DNA from 2 places in the Adlercreutzia aquisgranensis genome. Region 1 is predicted to be linked to the other one. Evidence: predicted binding sites of a transcription regulator. Region 1 holds the regulator's gene; the other holds the start of a gene.
What was found. The regulator HrcA, encoded in region 1, represses chaperone genes, less so after heat shock. The targets are predictions, from matches to a motif close to TNTTAGCANNCNNNNNNNNNGNNTGCTAANA.
Positions count from the first base shown of each region.

Region 1 (10,959 bases):
CGCCGCGCGAATGGTACGGCCGGTGTACAGGACGTCATCCACCAGAACCACGGTCTTGCCGTCGATGTCGAAGAGTATGTCGGTGGAGTGCACCTCGGGGGCCAGGTGCGTGGCGAAGTCATCGCGGTAGAAACTGATGTCCAGGCGCCCGAGCGGCACCTTCGTCCCCTCGATCTGCTGGATCTTCTCGGCCAGTCGCTTGGCCAGAATGTCGCCCCGCGTGACGATGCCCACGAGCGCGATGTTGTCCGCACCCCGGTTCGCCTCCAAGATCTGATGTGCGATGCGCGTCAGCGACCGCTCGATCTCGTCGGCGTCCATGCAGACGTTCTTGACAGTTCCCGGTTCGGCCATGCACTCACCCCTTTTCGTCGGGATGGCACAGATGCGCCGATGAGGCTATGCCAACGCAATCCCCCGCAGGTTTTCCTCCTTGCGCCGGCCAAAGAAAAGGCCCCTGCGCAAGACAAGGGCCCTTTGGAGTTCGCTTGTGCCGCGATGCGGCGTTGGGTGCCTTGTCGGTCTCTCTGTACCGCTTTTAAAGACAGCTCGCACTATACGGCGCGCGAGCGCGGATTGCAACACCCTTTTCGCAACCCGCGAACAATTCACGGACGCCCGCTTCGGGCCGTTCGAACGACCCTGCAAATCAACCGCTTCGAACCAGCATTCGCTTTGACTGCGCCAAGCTCGGCCCACTATTCAGCCTGCGTGCCACCCCATTCGACTACCGTGAAACCGTTACGGGCTGGAGCGGTCAGCTCCTGCGGTTCGATTTGCACGGGGACTTCGAGCGGGCGCCATGCCATCTGGACGCGGATCACCGTATCCGGCTCGGGATCGATGCCCAAGCACGCCACCCGAGCATAGGCATCGCCCTGGAACGACACCAGGTTGTACGGGTTTTCCTGCATACGGGGCAGCCAGTAGGTTATGAAATCAGCCGCCTCCCGGTCGGTCAAGCCCAGCTTCGAAAGAGCGTCCTCCAAAAACGCTCGCATGTCATCGCCGGACACGCAGAAGCCCTGCGAGAAATCTGGCGAAAAACCAGCGTCGCCCTCCCAGAAGAGATATCCGAGCTCACGTCCCGAAGAAAGGTCGGTCAGCGTTCCGTCCGGCTGCGCGAAAACCCGCCATGTGCCACCCGTATCCGTCGGCTGCGCGCTTGCAAACGCCGGGTACACGCAGCTCAGGCTCCCTTCAACTTCAAGCGTCACGTCGATTACGCTAGCCTGCTCAGGATAAAGGTAGATCACCGGTTTTTCGTTGCTAGGCTCCTTTCGCACATCAGGATCACAAGCGGCAAGGCAAAAAGCGACAAAGAGCAGCGCCAGGATCATTCCAGCAATCGAAAGCGAACGAATCGCGCCGCCCTTCCGCAAAAGCAATTGCGCAACCATGATTCCCCCTTCGTCGGCGAACGCGCATCCGAAAACGCCTACTTGCATTATGGGTTAAGGCACGCTCCAGATGAGTCGAAACGGTAGGACTTCCCGTCGATCGTCCAAGTACCGCTGCAAAGCATCGACCCCTCGGGGCCGCCGGACGGCACGTTGGGCGCCGTGCGCAGATAGTACCACGTGGAGCCCTCTTGATACCATCCCTCGTACATCACCCCATCGGAATCGAACACGAACCACCGATTGTTGAGGAACTGCCATCCCGTACAGGCCGCGCCGTCCTCGCCCAGGTAATACCAACGCCCGCTGCTCGACGACTTGTACCAGCCGGTGTCCATGGCGCCTGACGCCCCCAGGTGATACCACTTGCCGTCGAGCTTCACCCAGTTGTTAGCCACCATGTAGCCGCTGGAGTCGAACCAGTACCAATTTCCGTTTTTGGAGAACCAGCCCCGCTCATAGCTGCCATCGAAATTGATCCAACTCCACTTCGAAAGACCGAGTCTTTTCTGCCATCCATCGCAGACAATCGTTGACTTCCATGTAAATGTCTTCCCCGCCGAATTCGGATAATCAAAATGGTAGGTTCCGCGGCCGCCAGAGCTGAAGGCGTAAACGATGTAGTCCGACGGAGGACCCGGGTTCACTATTCTTATCGACATGGTACCGTCGGCATAGAGGATATATCCGTCGGCGGTCACCGAATGTCCATCCCCATTGCTTGCATAAGAACGGATGATAAAAGGTATCCCTGTCTTTATCCATCGTCTGGTTTCGTCGTCGCTCATATCGGAACCCCAGGACGAACCTTGTACCCAGGTCAGCGACCCCTGATAAAAAAGTACCTCAACGCCTCGATTGTCTCCGTATACCCCGTATCGCCCCTCAGGCTTCCCGCTGCATTAACTGCGAGATCCTGAACCGCTCCCACATCCTGACCCGTCAAATAATGCCCGCCCTGGTATGCGGCCGCCGCCCAACAGATAGGATCACTGCCCTGGTGGTATTGTTTCACATAGAGAGCCCTGCTTTCGGAAACGGAAGTAGATGCAAGGGCCACCTCGAAAGCATCGTCTACCCCCGCTACGGCGCCGCCTTCCATCGAAAAGCCTGCGTCCTCCGAAATCTCCAGACTCGCGATTGAATTCGCATCGGACGGCGCACGCACCCCGACATCGATTCTCGCATCTTCCGCATCGCAGAATCGTGCCTCTTCAGCGCGAGCATCCACCACGACGGCTTTACCCGTCGCATCATCAACGCAAACGGTCTCTTCGCCATCTTCCACTATCGCGACCGCAGACCCTTCCTCGACGTATGGCGCTAGCCGCGATGCCAAAGCAGAGGAAAGGGTGTAGGACGATCCGGCCTCCGAATCCACCGCGTAAACGAACGCAACCAGATCGCCTTGTGCATACACTGGCCACGATCTGGTAGCTAACTCCTGTCCGTCTATTGAAACCTCGTCCATCTCGTCAGTCACGACGACGCTTGACTCTCCAACGCTTATCTCGTTCGAATCGACATCGGGATTGTCTCCCAGATATGCTAGAACCACCTTGGCAACAGCGTCCGCATCCGTTCTCGACGTCTCAGCTTGCGCAGCGTAGGCTACCACAGGAACGCACACCAGAACAGTCGCGACAAGAAGAGCCCCTGTCGCAGCAGCAAAACTCCGCCTTATACCCGTTCGCCCCATTTCGTCCCCCTTCCCCAGTTTCAGCCTTATCGAAGCAATACAAAGCTGAGTCCGCAGCTTATCTTCGATTGAAGCATTCTTTCGAAGAAAGCGACAGGAAGACAACGGCGATTCCCGAACCGTAGGAATTCTGTTACTTGATGGACCTGCAGAGAAGGCAACGGCAACGCGGCAGGATTATGCCCAACGCTTGAGGTTCGAAATTCAATCGGCCTACCGAAACGGCGCGAGGATCTTTCTTACCCCCGATACATCTTCTCGTAGTAGTCGCGGTAGGCGCCGGAGGTGACGCTCTCGACCCATTCCGGATGATCCAGGTACCACTGGATGGTCTTCTGGATGCCTTCCTCGAAGGCGTGCTCCGGGGCCCAGCCCAACTCGCTTGTGATCTTGGAGTTGTCGATAGCGTAGCGACGGTCGTGGCCGGGGCGGTCGGTCACGTGCTTGATCAGGCTCTCGGGCTTGCCCAGGGCCTCCAGGATGATACGCACGATCTGGATGTTGGCCTTCTCGTTGTTGCCGCCGATGTTGTACACCTGCCCCTCGAAGCCGCGCTCGGCCACGGCCAGGATGCCGGTGCAGTGGTCTTCCACGTACAGCCAGTCGCGGATCTGCATGCCGTCGCCGTAGACGGGCAGGTCCTTGTCGGCCAGCGTGTTGTTGATCATGAGCGGAATGAGCTTTTCGGGGAACTGGTAGGGCCCGTAGTTGTTCGAACAGCGGGTGATGTTCACCGGAAGCCCGAAGGTCTCGCGGTAGGCACGCACGTACAGATCGCTCGAGGCCTTGCTGGCGGAGTACGGGCTGTTGGGCGCCAGGGGGTTCTGCTCGGTGAAGCGCGGGGCGTCCGGCGTGAGGGTACCGTAGACCTCGTCGGTGGACACGTGCACGAACTTGGCGCCGGGCCGGAAGCTTCGGCAGTGCTTGTTGTCGGGCTCGTCGCGCCACGCATGAAGAGCCGCATCCAGCAGCACCTGGGTGCCGTGGACGTTGGTGTTCAGGAACACGTCGGGGTCCTCGATGGAGCGATCCACATGGGACTCGGCGGCGAAGTGCACCACGCCGTCGATGTCGTAATCGGCGAAGAGGGATTCCACCAGGGCTCGGTCGCAGATGTCGCCCTTCACGAATCGGTAGCGGGGGTTGTCTGCGACGTCAGACAGGTTCTCCAGGTTGCCGGCATAGGTGAGCGCGTCGAGGTTGACGATGTTCCAATCGGTGCGCTCCAAGGCCACGTGGACGAAGTTGGACCCGATGAAGCCGGCGCCGCCGGTGACCAGCACGTTTTTCATGATATTGCCGAACCTGCTCTCTGACGTCTCGATCGTCTTGCGTTGCCGTCGATTATAAGGTTACCCGCACCAGTTGGCCAACCTGGGACCCTTCGGGCGCAGAAACTCCGTGATAGCTCTCGGTCATGGCCTCGCCGGGCACCTCAACAAGGGCCCATTCCCGCGCGCCCGCGCGCTCGGCACGGTCGGCAGCCGACAGCTCGGCGGCCAGGGCGCGCAGGCGGCGGGCGCGATCGGCCTTCACGGCCTCGTCCACCTGGTCGGCCCGCTCCGCCGCCGGGGTCCCTTCCCGCCGCGAGTAGGGGAACACGTGGATGCGCGAGAAGCGGCAGGCGCGGGCGAGGTCCATCGTCTGCTGGAAGTCGGTCTCGGTCTCGCCCGGAAAACCAACGATGATGTCGGTGGTAAGCGATAACTGCGGAACGGCCTCGCGAGTGGAGCGCACCACCTGCAGGTACTCCTCGGCGGTGTAGGAACGGTTCATCTCCGCCAGCACCTTCGACGAGCCGGCCTGCAGCGGAAGGTGCAGATGGCGGCAGATGCGGCCGTCCTGGCGGGCCACGAGCGCCACCAGTGCATCCGACAGGTCGCCCGGCTCTATGCTTGAGAGCCGAAACCTGCACGCCGGGGCGCCGTCCTCGGGCACAGGCAGCGCGTCGGCCAGGGCCAGGAGCCTCTCCAGCAAATCGTGCAGGCCAAGCGCGCCGGATTCCGACTGCTGCCGGTAGGTGCCCAGGTTGATGCCCGTGAGCACGATCTCGCGCACCCCCGCTTCCATCAGGCGGCGGCAATCGGCTTCTACCGTATCCGCCGGCACGCTGCAGGCCGGCCCGCGGGCCACATGGATGACGCAGTAGGAGCAGGCGTTGTCGCAGCCGTCCTGCACCTTCACCCCCACCCGCGCCCGCTGCGCGAAGTCGCCCGCCACCTGGGGAGCAGGCTTCTCGGCGAAGGCGCCGTCGGAGACGACGTCGCCCACGTCGCGGCTGGCTTCGGCCAGCTCGCGCGCGATGCGGGAGACCTCGGCTTCAACCTGTCCCTTCGCCACCACGGACACGCGCTGCCCCATAGCCCGGTACACGTCCTCGTGAAGCACCGCGGAGCAGCCGGTCACCAGCACCGCGCCCTTTGAGGCGCGCACCGCCCGGCGCACGGTTTTGCGGGTCTTCTTCTCCGCCTCGGCCGTCACTGCGCAGGTGTTCACCACCACCAGGTCCGCCGCCTCCAACGACCCGGGGACGGCGCCTGCGGCCGAAAGCGCCCGTTCGAAGGAGTCGGACTCCACCCGGTTCACCTTGCAGCCCAAATTGACTACCGCATACCTCACGAAAGGCCCCCGGAGAGATTGCGCAGATCGTGCAGCACCAGGGCCGGGGCGACGACGCCGGCGGTTTCGGTGCGCAGGATGGAAGGCCCCAGCGTGCAGGAGTACGCCCTGGGATTGCAGTCCAACAGACACTGCACCTCGCGGCTTGTGAGCCCTCCTTCCGGACCCACCACCACGGCCACCCGCGCGTCCTCCGCCGGCATGCGCAGCTTGGTCAGCGCCGAGGAAAGCGCCCGCGTGATGCTCTGGGAGCCGTCCGCCTCCTCGTAGCACACGATGACGGCGGTGGCGTTGCGCAAAAGCTCGCATGCCCCGTCAAGGCCTACGGGCTCGGACACCTCCGGCACGTGGCGCCTGCCCGACTGCATGGCGGCCGAACGGGCGATGGAGCGCCAGCGCTCGGCCCGGGCCGCAGCCTTCTTCGCGTCCAGCTTCACCACGGACCGCTCGCAGGCAAGGGGCACGAACACGTCCACGCCCACCTCGGTGCCGTGGCGCACCACCGTGTCCATCTTGTCGCCTTTGGCAAGCCCCTGCACCAGCATCACGCTCGGGCCGTCCTCGCCAACGTCCCCGCGCAGCGAGATGGAGACCAGAAGCCCGTCGGCGTCGAAAGAGGCGACCTCGCATTCGAAGTAGTCGCTTGCGGCGTCGACCACGGCCACATGCTGTCCCCGCTCCAGGCGCAGGACGCGGGCATGGTGCAGGTCGTCGTCGCTCAGGCGCAGCGGGAACACCGGGGATTCCTCCGCGTCGAGCACTTGGTTTTCCAGGAAGAACTGCGGAAGGGCCATGGCTACTCGAAAATGTCCTTGAGCTTCTGCCAGGCGCCGCGCGGCTGGTCGACCTCTTCGCCCATCTCCTCGGCGAAGTGCTCCAGAAGCTCGCGCTGTCTCTTCGAAAGCTTCTTGGGGATGACGACGTTGACGTGCACGTACATGTCCCCGCGGGCGTCGCTCCTGAAGCGCGGCATGCCGAACCCCTTGACGCGGACCACCTGCTCGTTCTGGCACCCTTCGGGAATGCGCACGACCACCTTCTCGTCCTCCATGATGCCGTCGAGCTCGATCTCCGCGCCCAAGGCAGCCTGGGTCATGGACACGTTCGCCCGCGCGTGCAGGTTGTCGCCGTCGCGCTCGAAGTACTCGTTGGGCTGGATGCGGCACGTGACTATGAGGTCGCCCGCCCTGCTGCCGCGCAGCCCGGCCTCGCCGAAGCCCGAAAGCCGCAGCTGCTGGCCGTCGCGGATGCCCGCAGGCACCTCCACCGTCACCCGCTGACGGTCGGGGACGCGCCCTTGGCCCTCGCACTCGGGGCAAGGGTTGTCGATGGTGCGCCCGGTGCCGCCGCACTTCTGGCAGGGAACCGCCGTCTGCATGTCACCCAGGAAGGTTCGCTGCACCGTGACCACGCGACCCGTTCCGTTGCAGTCCGGGCAGGTCACCTCGCTGCCGCCCTCGGCCACGCCGCTGCCGCCGCAATCGGGGCACGGGGCCAGCCGGTCGTAGACGATCTCCTTGTTCACGCCGGCGGCCACTTCCTCCAGGGTCAGCCGCAGGCCCACCGCCATGTCGCGCCCTTCGCGGCGCTGCTGGGCGCGGGCTGCGCTCGCCGAGCCCCCGAAGAACGAGCTGAACAAATCGCCCATGCCGAAACCGCCGCCGAACAGGTCGTCGAAGTCCACGTAGCCCCCGCCGTAGCCGCCGGGGCCGGAGGAAGCACCCGGCACGGTACCGAAGCGATCGTAGGCGCTGCGCTTCTTGGGGTCGGAGAGAACGTCGTAGGCCTCGTTGAGCTCTTTGAACTTGTCCTCGGCGTCCTCGGCCTTGTTCACGTCGGGATGCAGCTCCCGCGCACGACGCCGGAACGCCTTCTTGATCTCGTCCTCGGTCGCGGTGCGCTCGACCCCCAGCACCTCGTACAGATCTCTCGCCATGACCAGCCTGTTCCCTTCTTCCCAACAGTTTCGGGCCCATCCCGAAGAGCGTGCCCCGTCCGAACCTGCGCCCTACGCCTCGTCGAGCGCGTCGGCGGCCATGCGCACCGCGCTTATGGTTCGGGAGTAATCCATCCGCGTAGGCCCGATGACGGCAACCACTCCCGCCGAGGGCCCCTTTCCGTAACGGCTCGCCACCACGGAGACGCCGGAAAGCCCCGCATTGCCGTTCTCGCGGCCGATGCGAACGCTCGGCACCCCCGCAGCGCAGGATACGGCGTCGTCCAGGATGTGCAGCAGCACCGTCTCGTCCTCGAGCACTTGCATCACCGGCAGAAGCGCATCGGTGTGGCTGAACTCCGGCTGCACCATCAGGGCCGAAAGGCCGCTGTGGTGCGCTCGGCTTATGCGGCTCTCCTGCAAGCACAGCATGACCTCGTCCATGACCGCGCGCACGAGCGGGTCGCGGAAAGCCTCGGCCATGCTGCGGGACAGCCCGTGCTCTATCTCCTCGGACGAGCGGCCGCCGAACACATCGCCGAGCAAGCGCTGCACCTCGGCGAGGCTTTCCGGATCCACGTCCTCGGCGAACTCGATATGGCGGTTCGCCACGCGACCCTCTTCCGTCACCACCACGATGATGGCCTGACGGGGCGAAAGCGACACCAGCGACAGCTGCTTGATGCGCATGCGCTGCACCGAGGGCGCCAGCACCACCGACAAGCAGTCGGTCAGGCGCATGAGGGCCGACGAGGTCTGGTCGATCAGCTCGTCAAGCTCTCCGGCGCTTCGGCGCAGCTCCTCGGCGACAAGGCGGCAGCGCTCGTCCTGGGAGCCGTCGGCCTGCTCGGCCAGCAAGCCGTCCACGAACGCCCGGTACCCCGCATCGGTCGGCACGCGCCCGGCGGAGGTATGGGGCTGCACGATGTAGCCGCCGTCTTCGAGCACCGACAGCTCGTTGCGGACCGTCGCGGGACTCACGCCCAGCTGGTAGCGCTCGGTCAGCGTGCGAGAGCCCACGGGAAGAGCGCGGGCGACGTACTCCTCGATAAGAGCCGCAAGAACTCTCTGCCGCCGGTCCGAAAGCATTGGCGCGCCCTCCTCTCAATCGCGTTGCAGGTATCGGTTCGCACTACGCTCGAACGGCCATTTTAGCAGCCGATAGCCGAGAGTGCTAATCAGCGGCGCCCTTTCAACGCAAGCATCACAATAGGGCGGCCCGCTCGCCATGACGCGCCCGAACGGCCGAGCCGCAGGCACCACGCCAAAACATGCCAAGAGGACGCCCCCGTCGCGCCCCTGCCACGCGCCGCAAACGGACGTCCCCTTGTCGCCGTTGCCGCCTTGCCGCTAGGCGGCCTGCCCGTCCGGGCCGTAGGTTCCGTCGGGGAAGCGCCTGATGACGCCTGCGAGCTCGGCTTGGGCAAGCTGCGAGAACACCCACGCCCGCGCATCGCCTTCGGGGCATAGCCGCGCTCCGCGGTCCAGCAGCGCATCCAAGCCCATAGGCTGGCCCTGGACAAGCGCGACAAGTCGGCGGCCCTCCTCGGACAGGAAGCCGGACGGAGTACCGCCGCCTGGCGCCCGCTGCGGCGGCGTCTTGAGGCATCCGAAGGTCGCCATCAGCTCGTCCTCGAAGGAATCGTCGTCCACGATGGGCACCGCACCCTGCCGTATGAGCCGGTTGGCCCCGCTGCTGGTCCGTGCGGTGATGGCTCCGGGTACCGCCCAGACGTCGCGGTTGGCCGAAAGCGCCTCGTCGGCCGTGGAAAACGTCCCGGAAGGCAACCCAGCCTCCACTATGAGCGTCGCCTTCGCAAGCCCCGCGATAAGCCGATTGCGCTCCCGAAACATGTAGGGCAACGGCGGCATGGCCCACGGATACTCGGACACGAGCGCCCCTCCCCCGTCCACGATGCGCTGGAACAGGTCCTTGTGCTCGGGCGGGTAGAGCCTATCGCAGCCGCCTCCCAGAAACGCTACCGTCACGCCGCCCTCCGCCAGGGCGGCCTCATGGGCGGCCGCATCGCAGCCCCGCGCTCCCCCCGAAAGGATCGACACCCCCTTGCGGGCAGCGATGGCGGCGAACCTGCGGGCGCATCCGGTGCCGTAGGGCGTCGCCTTGCGAGCTCCCACTACGGCAAGCCCCTCCCGCAGCGCCGAAGGATCGCCCAGCACATAGAGCACGCGGGGCGGCTTCGGCACCTGCTTCAGCGACTCGGGAAACCACGGGCAGTCGCGCTCCACCACCGTTCGCGGTCCCATCACGAAATCCTGCTCGACGCTCATAGCACTTCCCCTCTCACCCGAAACCCCAAAGCCTCGCTCAAGTGCGCCCGATCCACCGCCTCGCGCTCCTCCATATCCGCAATGGTCCTCGCCAGCGCCGCCGTGCGGATAAGCGCCCTGCCGCTCATGGAAAGCCGGGAGGCGGCCTCGGTCAGGAAGCGCTCCTCCTCCTGACCGAGGCGGCACGAAGCCACCACCTCCTGCGGTGTGCGGACCGCCCCGGCCGACGCGCGCCACGCTGCAAACTCCCGGGCGCGCAGCACCCCTTCGCGAAGCGTCGCCGAGTCGGTCCCGCTGCCCGTCGCCAGCACGCTTGCGGCGGGAATGCGCCTGACGTCCACATGTAGGTCGATGCGGTCGAGGACCGGGCCGCCTATGCGCCCTTGGTACTTGCGGATCTGGGGCACCGTGCAGCGACACGGCCGTTCCTCGTCGCCGAAGAAGCCGCACGGGCACGGGTTCGCTGCAGCAACCAGCATGAACCGGGCGGGGAACTCGATGCTGCCGTCGGCCCGCGTCACCACCATGCGCCCCGACTCCAGCGGCTGGCGAATGCCCTGCAGCACAGAGGGCTGGAACTCTGGAAGCTCGTCTAGGAACAGCACCCCGTTATGGGCAAGCGATATCTCCCCCGGCCGCGGGGGCGACCCTCCCCCCACCAGGCCCGGCAGCGATGCGGAATGGTGGGGCTTGCGGAAGGGGCGTATCCCGGCCAGGATCGGATCGACGTCCTCACCGGCCACCGAGTGCACGACGGCGCTCTCGAGCGCCTCCGCCTGGGTCAGGGGCGGCAAGATCGTGGGGAGCCGCGAGGCGAGCATGGTCTTCCCCGATCCGGGAGGACCCATCATAAGGATGCCGTGGTTGCCCGCCGCCGCTATCTGCAGCGCCCGCTTCGCCGCATCGTGCCCTTCGATATCGCGGAAATCAACCGACGACGACGCCGCTGGCGGCCGCGCCGCTTCAAGTCGACGGAAACGTCCCGCCCTGAAATCGCCCAAGGTGTCCACCGCCGC
Region 1 covers NZ_CALPDA010000010.1:45,287-56,245, reverse strand. The annotation lists gene pyrR (bifunctional pyr operon transcriptional regulator/uracil phosphoribosyltransferase PyrR) at 1-354, opposite strand, end outside; gene NFR41_RS07365 (hypothetical protein) at 699-1,400, opposite strand; gene NFR41_RS10510 (PspC-like choline-binding domain-containing protein) at 1,448-2,101, opposite strand; gene NFR41_RS07350 (hypothetical protein) at 2,221-3,099, opposite strand; gene rfbB (dTDP-glucose 4,6-dehydratase) at 3,339-4,391, opposite strand; gene NFR41_RS07340 (MiaB/RimO family radical SAM methylthiotransferase) at 4,444-5,718, opposite strand; gene NFR41_RS07335 (RsmE family RNA methyltransferase) at 5,715-6,512, opposite strand; gene dnaJ (molecular chaperone DnaJ) at 6,515-7,654, opposite strand; gene hrcA (heat-inducible transcriptional repressor HrcA) at 7,727-8,743, opposite strand; gene dprA (DNA-processing protein DprA) at 9,005-9,943, opposite strand; gene NFR41_RS07315 (YifB family Mg chelatase-like AAA ATPase) at 9,940-10,959, opposite strand, start outside.

Region 2 (10,959 bases), on a different contig from region 1:
ATGATCCATGGCGAGCCGGCCCCCACCCGTCTTGAGATGCCCTTCCTGTTCATCACCCAGCAGGGCGAGCGCTTCATGGACGAGACCTGCTGCCGTCAGGGCTACCTGAACAACTTCGCGCGCAAGAACCTGGCCGAGGGCGGATTCTCCGATCCCAGCATGGCCAAGTTCTTCATGCTGGCGCCGGCCAACTGGCAGGACTTCTACGAGGACTGGAAGGCCGAATCCCCCTACGACATCTCCATGTTCAACGGCCCCACCCCGGTAAACCCCGAGCGCTGGATCCAGGCCGACACCCTGGAGGATTTGGCCGAGGCCATCAACGCCTACGGCCAGGAGTCGAAGTGGGCCGGGGTGAGCGTTGACGCCGCCACGCTGCAGGCCACGGTTGAGCGCTACAACGAGCTGTGCGCCAAGGGAGCCGACGACGACTTCGGCAAGGCTGCGAAGTACCTGGTGCCCATCGAGGGCGGTCCCTACTACGCCATCCCCCGCGGTGCCAACATGCTGCCCGCCATCCTGGGCGGCCTGGTGGTGGACAAGAACCACCAGTGCCTCAACGCCGAGTTCCAGCCTATCAAGGGCCTGTACGCGGTAGGCAACGCCTCCGGCCAGTTCTTCGGCGGCGTGGACTACCCCATGGACATCGAGGGCCTGTCCATCGGCCGCGCCATCACCGGCGGCTACTACGCCGGCAAGCTGGTGGCCAGCCTCTAGGCTCCGCTGCGAACGACCCCGCACGGCCGAGGGTTCGTCCCTCCCGACCCTCGGCGCCTTTACGAAAGCCCTGTCCGGCCAAGCTGCCGAACGGGGCTTTCGCCTGCTATACTGCACCTTATGGGGAAACTACCGAACAGCATGCGTGCCGGCCGCGACGAGCGCATCGCGCGGCTGCACGGCGTGCTGCCCTTCCTGGCCATGGGCTGCGCCCGCTGCTGGGTGGCGCTCACCGTGGCCGCACCGGTGGCCGGGCCCTACGAATCGCCCGCCAGCATGATCGACTTCCACAACGTGTTCGACTACGCCTTCTGCCTCACGGCGCTGGTAGTGGCCCTGGCGGCACGGCGGTTCGTACCGCTCAACGGCACCGCGCGATTTCGCAACCTATCCTTCGCGGGGTTCGCGGGCAGCTCGCTGTGCTTCGTGACGGCCCACGTTTTCGGTCTGGGCTCGTCAACCCCTCTGGCCGTGACAGGCTCTGCCCTGGGCGGCTTCGGCTTCGCGCTGTTCCTGCTGCTGGCCGCCGAGGTCATCTCGGCGCTGCCCCTGCTGCGCATCTTTCTGTTCTCCACGCTCTCCCAACTAGCTGCTGCCGGGCTCACTTTCTTCCTGTCCGGCCTGGACGAGCCTCGGATGCTCGTCGCCGTACTGCTGCTTCCCGTAGCCGCCCGCATCGCCGTGGCGCGGGCCTACGCGGGCCTTCCCGACCAGGACAAGGTTGCGCGCCCCTGCACGAAGTTCACCTACCCCTGGAAGATTTTCGTGCTGATGGCGCTGTACTCCTTCGCCTACGGGCTGCGGCAAAGCCAGCTGGTTGCGGGTGCCGGGCAGCACACGGGCGCATCCACCGCCATCATGATGGGCGTCCTGTTCCTGAGCGCCTACTTCTTCTCGAACCGGTTCAACATAGGCACGCTGTACCGGTCGCCGCTTGTGCTTATCATCTGCGGCTTTCTGCTCATCCCCGCCGAGGGGGTCTTCGGCAACGTTGTCTCCAGCTATCTCATCGCCATGAGCTACTCCCTCACGAGCCTGCTGGTAGCGCTGCTGTTCTACGACATCTCGAAGCGGCTGGGGGTTACCATCGTCGTGTTCTCGGGCATCAAGAACGCCGAGCAGATCTTCGTCGTCATGGGCAAAGGCGCCTCCAACGCCCTGGATTCGGTGGGACTCACCTCGGGGGCCCAGGACATAGTCATCGCGGTGCTGGTGGCGGTCATGATGCTGGTGGCCACGCTCATCCTGCTGTCCGAGCGCGAGCTGGCCAGCAAATGGGGCGTGCGCATCTTGGACGTGGGCGGCCTGGTGGAGAGGACACCCGAGGAGGAACGCCGCGACGAGATGGTGGAAGCCCTGGCAAGCCGCGCCCGCCTCACCCCGCGCGAAACCGAAATCGTGGCGCTGGTGGCCCAAGGCAGAAACGGCCCCGCCATCATGGCCGAGCTGTTCATAGCCGAGGGCACCCTGAAAGCCCACATGAGCCACATCTACGAGAAATGCGGCGTGGCCAACCGCCGCGAGCTGAAGGAGCTGCTGGAAGGCTAGGGGCCTACAGCAGCACGTCCTCGTAGAGCTCGGGACGACGGTCGCGCAGGTAGGGGCTGGTCACGCGGTTCTTCTCCACGTCGCCCAGGTCGATTTCGGCATACAGGATGGCCTCGCCGGGCTCCTGCAGCTCGTCGATGATGCCGCCGCGAGGATTACATACCAGCGTGTGCCCCGGCATGACCAGGCCCTGCTCCTCGCCGTAGCGATTCACCGCCGCCAGAAACACCGAGTTCTCCAGCGCACGGCACGGCGCGTTGATATGCCACACGTCCATGTCCTCGGCGCACCAGGCGCTCGGGCACACGATGAGGTCGGCCCCGCGAAGCGTGAGGGTGCGCGCCACCTCCGGAAATCCCATGTCGTAGCAGATCATGACCCCCACCTTGCCGAAGTCGGTCTGGAACACCAGCGAATCGTCGCCGCCGCGGAAGTAGAAGCGTTCGAGGGCCCACAGGTGCTGCTTGTCGTAGGTGGCGATGAGGTTGCCTTGGCGGTCGATGACCACGCTGCTGTTGAACGGCACGCCCGTAAGCCCGTGGAACAGCGCGATGCCCGCCACCACGTACACGCCCGCTTCCGCCGCCGCCTTGCGCAGCGCCGTGACCGACGGGCCGTCCTCCGGCTCGGTGAGCTCGTTGATGTGCGGGCCGATGACGTTGAGCTGGTAGCCGGTGTTGAACAGCTCGGGGAACACCACCAAATCGGCGCCCTTCGCCCCTGCCTCGGCGATAAGCTCGCAAGCATGGGCCACGTTGCGCTCGATGGGTTCCACCGACTCGCACAGCTCGCCGCCGAACTGCACCAGCGCCAATTTCACTTTACCGAGTTCGGCCATAGTAGTTCCCTTCTCCTTAAGGCAGGCCCGCCTTGGCGACGTCGCCCGGCCAGCATGCCCACTTCCCGAAGCATTATAGCGGAACGGCCGCCGTACCCGCAGGCGGCGCACGAGGATTGACGCAAGTAGACGGTTGTGCGCTGCACAACCGGCATGTCGTGCATGCCCCACACACAGCTCTGACCTGGTATTTTATTGCATAACACCAGGTCAGAAGCTTTAGCACAAGTTGACGGTTGTGCGGTGTTTCCCCCGGCCCGCGCCGTCTGCCGCGGCGGCCGGCGCACTGCTACATCAGCTGCGTCACCGCATTGGCGAAGGCCACCGGGTCGTCGATGGGCATGCCCTCGATGAGCAGCGCCTGGTTGTACAGCAGATCGGCGTACAGGCGCACCTTGTCGGCATCGCCCGCCTCCTGGGCGGCGGCCAGCTTGGCGAACACCGGATGCGCCGCGTTGAGCTCCAGCACCCGCTGGCTTCTCATGCCGGCCGCATCGGGCATCTGCGCCATGATGCGCTCCATCTCCAGCGACAGCGGCCCCTCGGCGGTGATGCAGGCGGGCGCCTCGTCGGGCTGGGTCAAACGCGCGCTCACGGTCACGCGCTCCACTTCCCCGCCCAAGTCGTCCTTCATGGCGGCGAACAGGCTCTCGTGAGCCTTGGCCGTCTCGGCCGCCGCAGCCTTCTCATCGTCGCTGGCCAGGGCCAAATCTCCCGATGCCACGTTCTTCAGCTCGCGGGCATCGTCGCCCTCGCCGTAGGTCATCATGGCCTGGAAGCAGAACTCGTCCACGTCCTTGGTGCACAGCAGCACGTCGTAGCCGCGGGACAGCACGCTTTGCACCACGGGCAGCTTCCGCAACCGCTCCACGCTGTCGCCGCAAGCATAGTAGATGACCTTCGGATCGGCGGGCGCCGCTTCCACGTACTCGGCGAAGGTCACCAGCTTCTCCTGCTTGGCCGAGTAGAACATGAGCAGATCGGCCAGCTCGCCTTTCAGCATGCCGTAGCTGTTGTAGATGCCGAACTCCAGCCCACGCCCGAAGTTGTCGAAGAAGCGCTCGTACTCCTCGCGGTCGTTTTCCAGCATCTTCTTCAGCTCGGCGGTCACCTTCTTCTCGATGCGACGGGCGATGGCGCGCAGCTGGCTGTTGTGCTGCAGCGTCTCGCGGGAGATGTTCAGCGTCAGGTCCTGGGAATCCACCACGCCGCGCACGAAGTTATAGTAGTCGGGCAGCAGTTCCTCGCACTTCTCCATGATCAGCACGTTCGAGCTGTACAGGGCCAGGCCTTTTTTGTAGTCCTTGCTGTACAGGTCGTAGGGGGCGCGGCTGGGGATGAACAGCAGCGCATCGTAGGACAGCGCGCCTTCCGCGTGCACGGTGAAGGTGCAGGCCGGGTCGGAGAAGTCGTGGAAGTCGGACTTGTAGAACTCGTTGTACTCCTCTTGCGACACGTCGGTTCCGCGGCGCTTCCAGATGGGGATCATGGAGTTGATGGTGTCAAACTCGGTGTAGGTCTCGTACTCCGGCTGCAGCTCCACGGCGTCGCCCTCGGCGGCTTCGGCGTCGTCGGCGGGACGGGCCACCTCGCGAGTCTTGGTGACTTCCATCATGACCGGGTAGCGCACGTAGTTGCTGTAGCGTTTGATGAGGTTGCGCAGGCCGTATTCCGTGGCGAACTCGTCGTAGCTCTCCTCATCGGTGTTGTCCTTCAGCGTGAGGATAACGTCGGTGCCGTGCTCGCTGCGCTCGGCGGCCGTGATGGTGTAGCCGTCGACACCGTTGCTCTCCCAGGCCCAAGTCTCGTCGTGCCCGTAGGCGCGGGAGACTACGCGCACCTTGCTCGCCACCATGAACGCGGAGTAGAAGCCTACGCCGAACTGGCCGATGATGTCCACATCGCCGCCCTGGGCCTCGGAGTTGTCCGACTTGAAGGCCAGCGAGTCGGAATGGGCGATGGTGCCCAGGTTCAGGTCCAGCTGCTCTTTGGTCATGCCGATGCCGTTGTCGGAGACGGTGACCGTGCGGCTGTCCTGGTCCGAGGACACCACGATGCGCAAATCGGCGCGGTTGAGCTGGATGTCCTTGTCGGTGAGGCTGGCGAAGTACAGCTTGTCCACCGCGTCCGACGCGTTGGAGATGAGCTCGCGCAGGAAGATCTCGCGGTTGGTGTAGATGGAGTTGATCATGAGGTCGAGCAACTTCTTGCTCTCGGTTTTGAACTTCTTCATGGGCGCTTCTGTCCTTTCGCTCGGTGACGCTTCGGCGAGACGCTGCCGCTCGGGCGCTCCTTGCGTGCCGCCCCGCAAGCTGCGACGGGCCACGTCGAGCCTCGCCGCAGGTCGCAGCGTCACGCCACCAATCGCCGCAGGCAACAGCGCAACCCTGGCGGTCCGCAGCACGTCATCAGCACGGCCTTACGCGCAGGAGCGTACGGAGTGCACAATGCAGAGCGCGCCGATTAGCAGTCTCGCCTTGAGAGTGCTAATCCGTGATTGTAGTAGTCTGCGGGTGGCTGTCAACCAAACGCCCCCATATGTTCACAAAAGGATGCCCGCGCCCAAGCATTCGGACAGCCGACTTCTGGCACAGGTGAGGCGCGACGTGCGGTGCGGCTGCAACGCGTCGGGATTCTCGCGGGCAGCGCTGCCTCCGCCGCCATTGCCGCTATAATAGGCGGACGTTTGCAGGAGCCAGCCTCCGGATTCGGCAGCCGCCGGCCTGCAAGCAGCATGACAAGGCGAAACAGAAAGGCATGCCCCATGGCCGAGCTTCAGTGCAGCACCATCGACACCACGTGCGTCCAAGGCGGATGGCGCCCCGGCGACGGAGACCCGCGCCAGGTGCCCATCTACCAGAACACCACCTGGAAGTACGATTCGTCCGAGCACATGGGCCGCCTGTTCGACCTAGAGGAGTCCGGCTACTTCTACACGCGGCTGCAGAATCCCACCAACGACGCCGTGGCCGCCAAGATCGCCGCGCTCGAAGGAGGCACCGCGGCCATGCTCACCAGCTCCGGCCAGGCGGCGAACTTCTTCGCGGTGTTCAACATCGCCGGCTGCGGAGACCACGTGGTGGCAAGCTCGGCCATCTACGGCGGCACCTTCAACCTGCTGGCCCACACCCTTCGCCGCATGGGCATCGCCGTCACCTTCGTCGACCCGCACTGCACCCGCGAGCAGTTGGACGCCGCCTTCCAGCCCAACACGAAATGCGTCTTCGGCGAGACCATCGCCAACCCGGCGCTAGCGGTGCTCGACATCCGGAAGTTCGCCGATGCTGCCCACGGCCACGGGGTTCCGCTCATCGTGGACAACACGTTCCCCACGCCGGTGCTGTGCCGCCCCATCGAGTTCGGCGCCGACATCGTCACCCACTCCACCACCAAGTACATGGACGGCCACGGCGCATCCGTGGGCGGCGCCATCGTGGATTCGGGCCGCTTCGACTGGGCAGCCCACGCCGACAAGTTCCCGGGGCTCACCACCCCCGACGCCACCTACCACGGCGTGAACTACGTGGAGCGCTTCGGCAAGGAAGGCGCCTACATCACCAAGGCGACGGCCCAGCTCATGCGCGATCTGGGTTCCATCCAATCACCGCAGAACGCCTTCCTTGTGAACCTGGGGCTTGAGAGCCTGCACCTGCGCATGGCTCGTCACGCGGAAAACGGCCTGGCCGTGGCGCAGTTTTTGTCCGAGCACCCGAAGGTTGCCTGGGTGCGGCACCCCTCGCTGCCCGGCGACGCGGAGTTCGCGCTGGCCCAGGAGTACCTGCCCGACGGCAGCTGCGGCGTGGTGAGCTTCGGCGTGGCCGGGGGTCGCGCGGCGGCCGAGGCGTTCATGGCGAAGCTGCAGCTGGCCCAGATCGCCACCCATGTGGCCGACGCGCGCACCTGCGTGCTGCATCCGGCGGCGTCCACCCACAGGCAGATGACCGACGACGAGCTGGCGGCCGCGGGCATCGGAGCCGACCTGGTGCGCCTGTCCTGCGGCATCGAGAACGCCCGGGACATCATCGCCGACCTGGACCAGGCCCTGGCCGCCATCTAGCCCCGCGCCGCCTGCCGTAAGGAGAACCCGTGCCCATCCGCATCCCCAACCAGCTGCCCGCCACCACCGAGCTTGAGGCCGAGAACATCTTCGTCATGACGGAGATGCGCGCCATCCACCAGGACATCCGTCCGCTGCGGCTGCTCATCTTGAACCTCATGCCCACCAAGATCACCACTGAGACGCAGCTCTTGCGGAAACTCTCGAACACGCCGCTGCAGGTAGAGGTTGAGTTCCTGCAAACCATCAGCCACGACGCGAAGAACGTGGCCGCCGAGCACCTCGAGACCTTCTACACCACCTTCGAAGAGGTGCGCAGCCGGCGCTTCGACGGGCTCATCATCACCGGCGCGCCCGTGGAGCTGCTCGACTTCGAGTCGGTGGACTACTGGAACGAGCTGGCCGAGATCATGGAGTGGTCGCGCACGAACGTCCACTCCACGCTGCACATCTGCTGGGGCGCGCAGGCCGGCATCTACTACCATTACGGCGTGAGCAAGCACGAGCTGCCGCAGAAGCTGTCGGGCGTGTTTCGGCACGAGGTGGTGAAGCGCACTTCCCCGCTGGTGCGCGGGTTCGACGACGCGTTCTGGGCGCCGCATTCCCGCTACACCGAGGTGCTGGCCTGCGACATCGAGGCCCACCCGGACCTGGAATTGATCGCCGTCTCGGAAGAGGCCGGGGTCTACATCGCGAAATCGCGCGACTCGAAGCACTTCTTCGTGTTCGGCCACCCCGAGTACGACCGCGCGACGCTGGCCGGCGAATACGAGCGCGACCTGGCCCGCGGCCTGAATCCGGCCGTGCCCGCCCACTACTTCCCCGACGACGACCCCACCCGCCAGCCCGTGGCCAACTGGCGCAGCCACGCCCAGCTGCTCTACACCAACTGGTTGAACTACTACGTCTACCAGACCACGCCCTACAATATCGACGAGATTTAGCGCAGGGCAGGCGCCGACTCCCGCCCGTCCCCGGAGCCACGGACGCCCCGGGCACACGAGCGCCCGGAATCGTGCATACCGAGCAGGTTGGTACGCTTTTTCGCGCGAACCTGCCCGCTATGCACGATTCCGAACCGCGCGGTTGGGGAAGGAACGCGGCCCCATGCGGTTAGAGGAAGGGGCACGGCCCCATGCGGCTGGGAAAGGGGCGCTGCTCTTGGCGATTGGGGGGCAGACGCACCGCCCTACGCAGTTGAACCGCCTAACATGCTTGTTCTGCGCGGTTCCGGCATCCCGACCCAATCGGTCACCGAAACGGGGCATAATAGCTTGTTCACGTTCATTCGCTTTTCGCGAAGGCGCCCGCTGTAACCGATCGCAACGCCGTCGCCCTAGCCCTACAGAAGGAAAACCATGACCACGTTCAACGAACTCGGACTGCCCGAAAGCGCTCTGGCAGCCGTCGACAAGCTGGGCTACCTGGAGCCCACCCCCGTGCAGGAGCAATCCATCCCGCTGGTGCTGGAAGGGCGCGACGTCATCGCCGCCGCCAGCACGGGCACCGGCAAGACCGCCGCCTTCCTGCTGCCCGTGCTGGGCAAGCTTCCCAAGGTCAAGCGCGGGAAGCGAGCGCCGCGTGTGCTGGTGGTGAGCCCCACCCGCGAGCTGGCCATGCAGATCTCGCGCACGGCCATGCAGGTATCGCGCAAGACCGGCCACTTCGTCACCACGGTCTACGGCGGCAGCTCCTACAGCCCCCAGATCCAAGAGCTGCGCCGCGGCACCGACGTGCTCATCGCCACCCCCGGGCGCCTGAAGGACCTCATGGCCCGCGGCGTGGTGGACCTGTCGGAGATTCAGGTGCTGGTGCTCGACGAAGCCGACCGCATGCTTGACATGGGCTTTCTGCCGGACGTCACCACCATTGTAGAAGCTACGCCGAAAGAGCGCCAAACCCTGCTGTTCTCGGCCACCATCGACGAGTCCATTCAGAAGAACCTGGGCACGCTGCTTTCTAACCCGGCCATGGTGGAGATCGCCCGCAACGGCGAGACCGCCGCGACCGTGGCCCAGTACGCGCTGCCCATCCCCAATCACAAGAAACAGGAGCTGCTGGAAGCGGTGCTGGCAGAAAAGGGCCACGAGCGCGTCATCGTGTTCGCTCGCACGAAGGGCCGCACGGAAGACTGCGCCGAGGCCCTGAAGAAGGCTGGCTACCAGGCGGAATCCATCCACTCCGACAAATCCCAGGCCCAGCGGCGGCGCGCCCTTGAGGCGTTCCGGCGCGGCAAGGCGGACATCCTGGTGGCCACCGACGTGCTAGCCCGCGGTATCGACGTGCCCGAAGTGGACTACGTGGTGAACTTCGACCTGCCCGACATGGCCGAGGACTACGTGCACCGCATCGGCCGCACCGGACGCGCCGGCGAGGAGGGCTTCGCCATCTCCTTCGTCACCCGCGAGTCGGCCAAGACGCTGAAGGCCATCGAGAAGCTCATCCAGAAGGAAGTGGACTTCACCGAGCTGGAGAACTACCCCACCGACATGGCCGACCTGGAGAAGAAGGGCGGCAAGGGCAAGGGGCGCGGCGCGAAGGGCGCGGCGGGCATGAGCGAACGGCCGGTACGCAAGGGCCCGAAGGGGTCGAAGGGCCTCAAGGGCGCGAAGGGCCAGGCACGTCGCGGCATGGAGGAGCGGGGCGAGCGCGGGTCCAGGCCGGGACAGGGCAACCGCGCCGAACGGCGGGCGAAAGCCTTCGGCGAGGGCAAAGGGCGTAAGGCTAAGGGCGGCTTCGGCGGGCGCGACGAGGCTCGGGGCGGTCGCGGAGGCAGCGGGCCGAAACGCGACGGCGGCCGCAACAAGCACGGCGCCGACGACGAGCGGTCCCGCAACGCGCGCAACGCCGAGCAGCGCCTGCGCAAAGCAGCCAAGAAGAAGGCCGCAGGCGCCGCCGAGCACGGAACCGAGGGGCCGGGCAAGGCGCACCAGCGCCACGGAGCCCACGGCGGCTACGACTACTCCAAGTTCGCGAAGTAGCTTGGGCCGACCGTAGAAAAAAGCTGCCTTTTCCGCTAGAATAAGCGCTTCGCCAGACGGATGCGTCGCTTGCGCCGACATCGGGTTACGCGAGCGGCGCATCTGCGTATTGCACGAAGCTGACCAGCAGAAAGGGCTTCCATGCAGAAGACAACCGGCGCCCGGGCACTCTCCGTCCTCCTGGCTGCGGCCCTAGCCGCCACCCTCTGCCCGCTTCCCGCTTTCGCAACCGATGCCGCGCCATCAGGACTTGAGCCGCTGGCGGCGAACCAGGCGGCTGGCGATGCATCCGCGACACCTGCAGCATCTGCGGCATCTGCCGGCGGTTTCGCGACGGCCGAAGAGGCGATTCGGGCCGCGCAGTCCCTTGAGACCGACGGCGCCACGACCGTCCTCGTGGGGTTCGACCCGCTGTTCCCCGAAGACGGCTACACCGTAAGCATCTCGCCCGACGCGGCCGCAAGCAGCCTTGACGGCGCCGACAGCCCAGACGAGCCGGCAAGCGCCTATTCGCTGGGCATCGCTGCCGAGTCGACCACGCTGGGCGCCCTTCTGGATGCCGGCTGGGAAAGCGCGGCCCCAACCATCGACGTCACCTCCCTGGGGGCGCTGCCCGCCACCAACGAGCAGTTCAACGCACTGTTCCGCAGCTACATCGACCACATGCTGGACCGCCCTGGCCTCTTCAACGTGCGCACCTACCTAAACGCGGCGCTGAGCGCCGACCGCACGCAGATCGTGGCGCTCCTGCCCTCCTACATCACCACCGATGCTGACACCTTGGCCCAGATGCAGGCCGACTTCGACCTGAACGTTCA
Region 2 covers NZ_CALPDA010000003.1:96,951-107,909, reverse strand. The annotation lists gene NFR41_RS02565 (FAD-dependent oxidoreductase) at 1-717, shown strand, start outside; gene NFR41_RS02560 (helix-turn-helix transcriptional regulator) at 859-2,265, shown strand; gene NFR41_RS02555 (nitrilase-related carbon-nitrogen hydrolase) at 2,270-3,103, opposite strand; gene htpG (molecular chaperone HtpG) at 3,393-5,336, opposite strand; gene NFR41_RS02545 (O-acetylhomoserine aminocarboxypropyltransferase/cysteine synthase family protein) at 5,868-7,160, shown strand; gene metA (homoserine O-acetyltransferase MetA) at 7,190-8,104, shown strand; gene NFR41_RS02535 (DEAD/DEAH box helicase) at 8,519-10,141, shown strand; gene NFR41_RS10485 (transglutaminase domain-containing protein) at 10,283-10,959, shown strand, end outside.
Region 2: htpG (molecular chaperone HtpG) is a predicted target of HrcA. The motif match lies at 5,565-5,595, and genes of this name have one in related genera.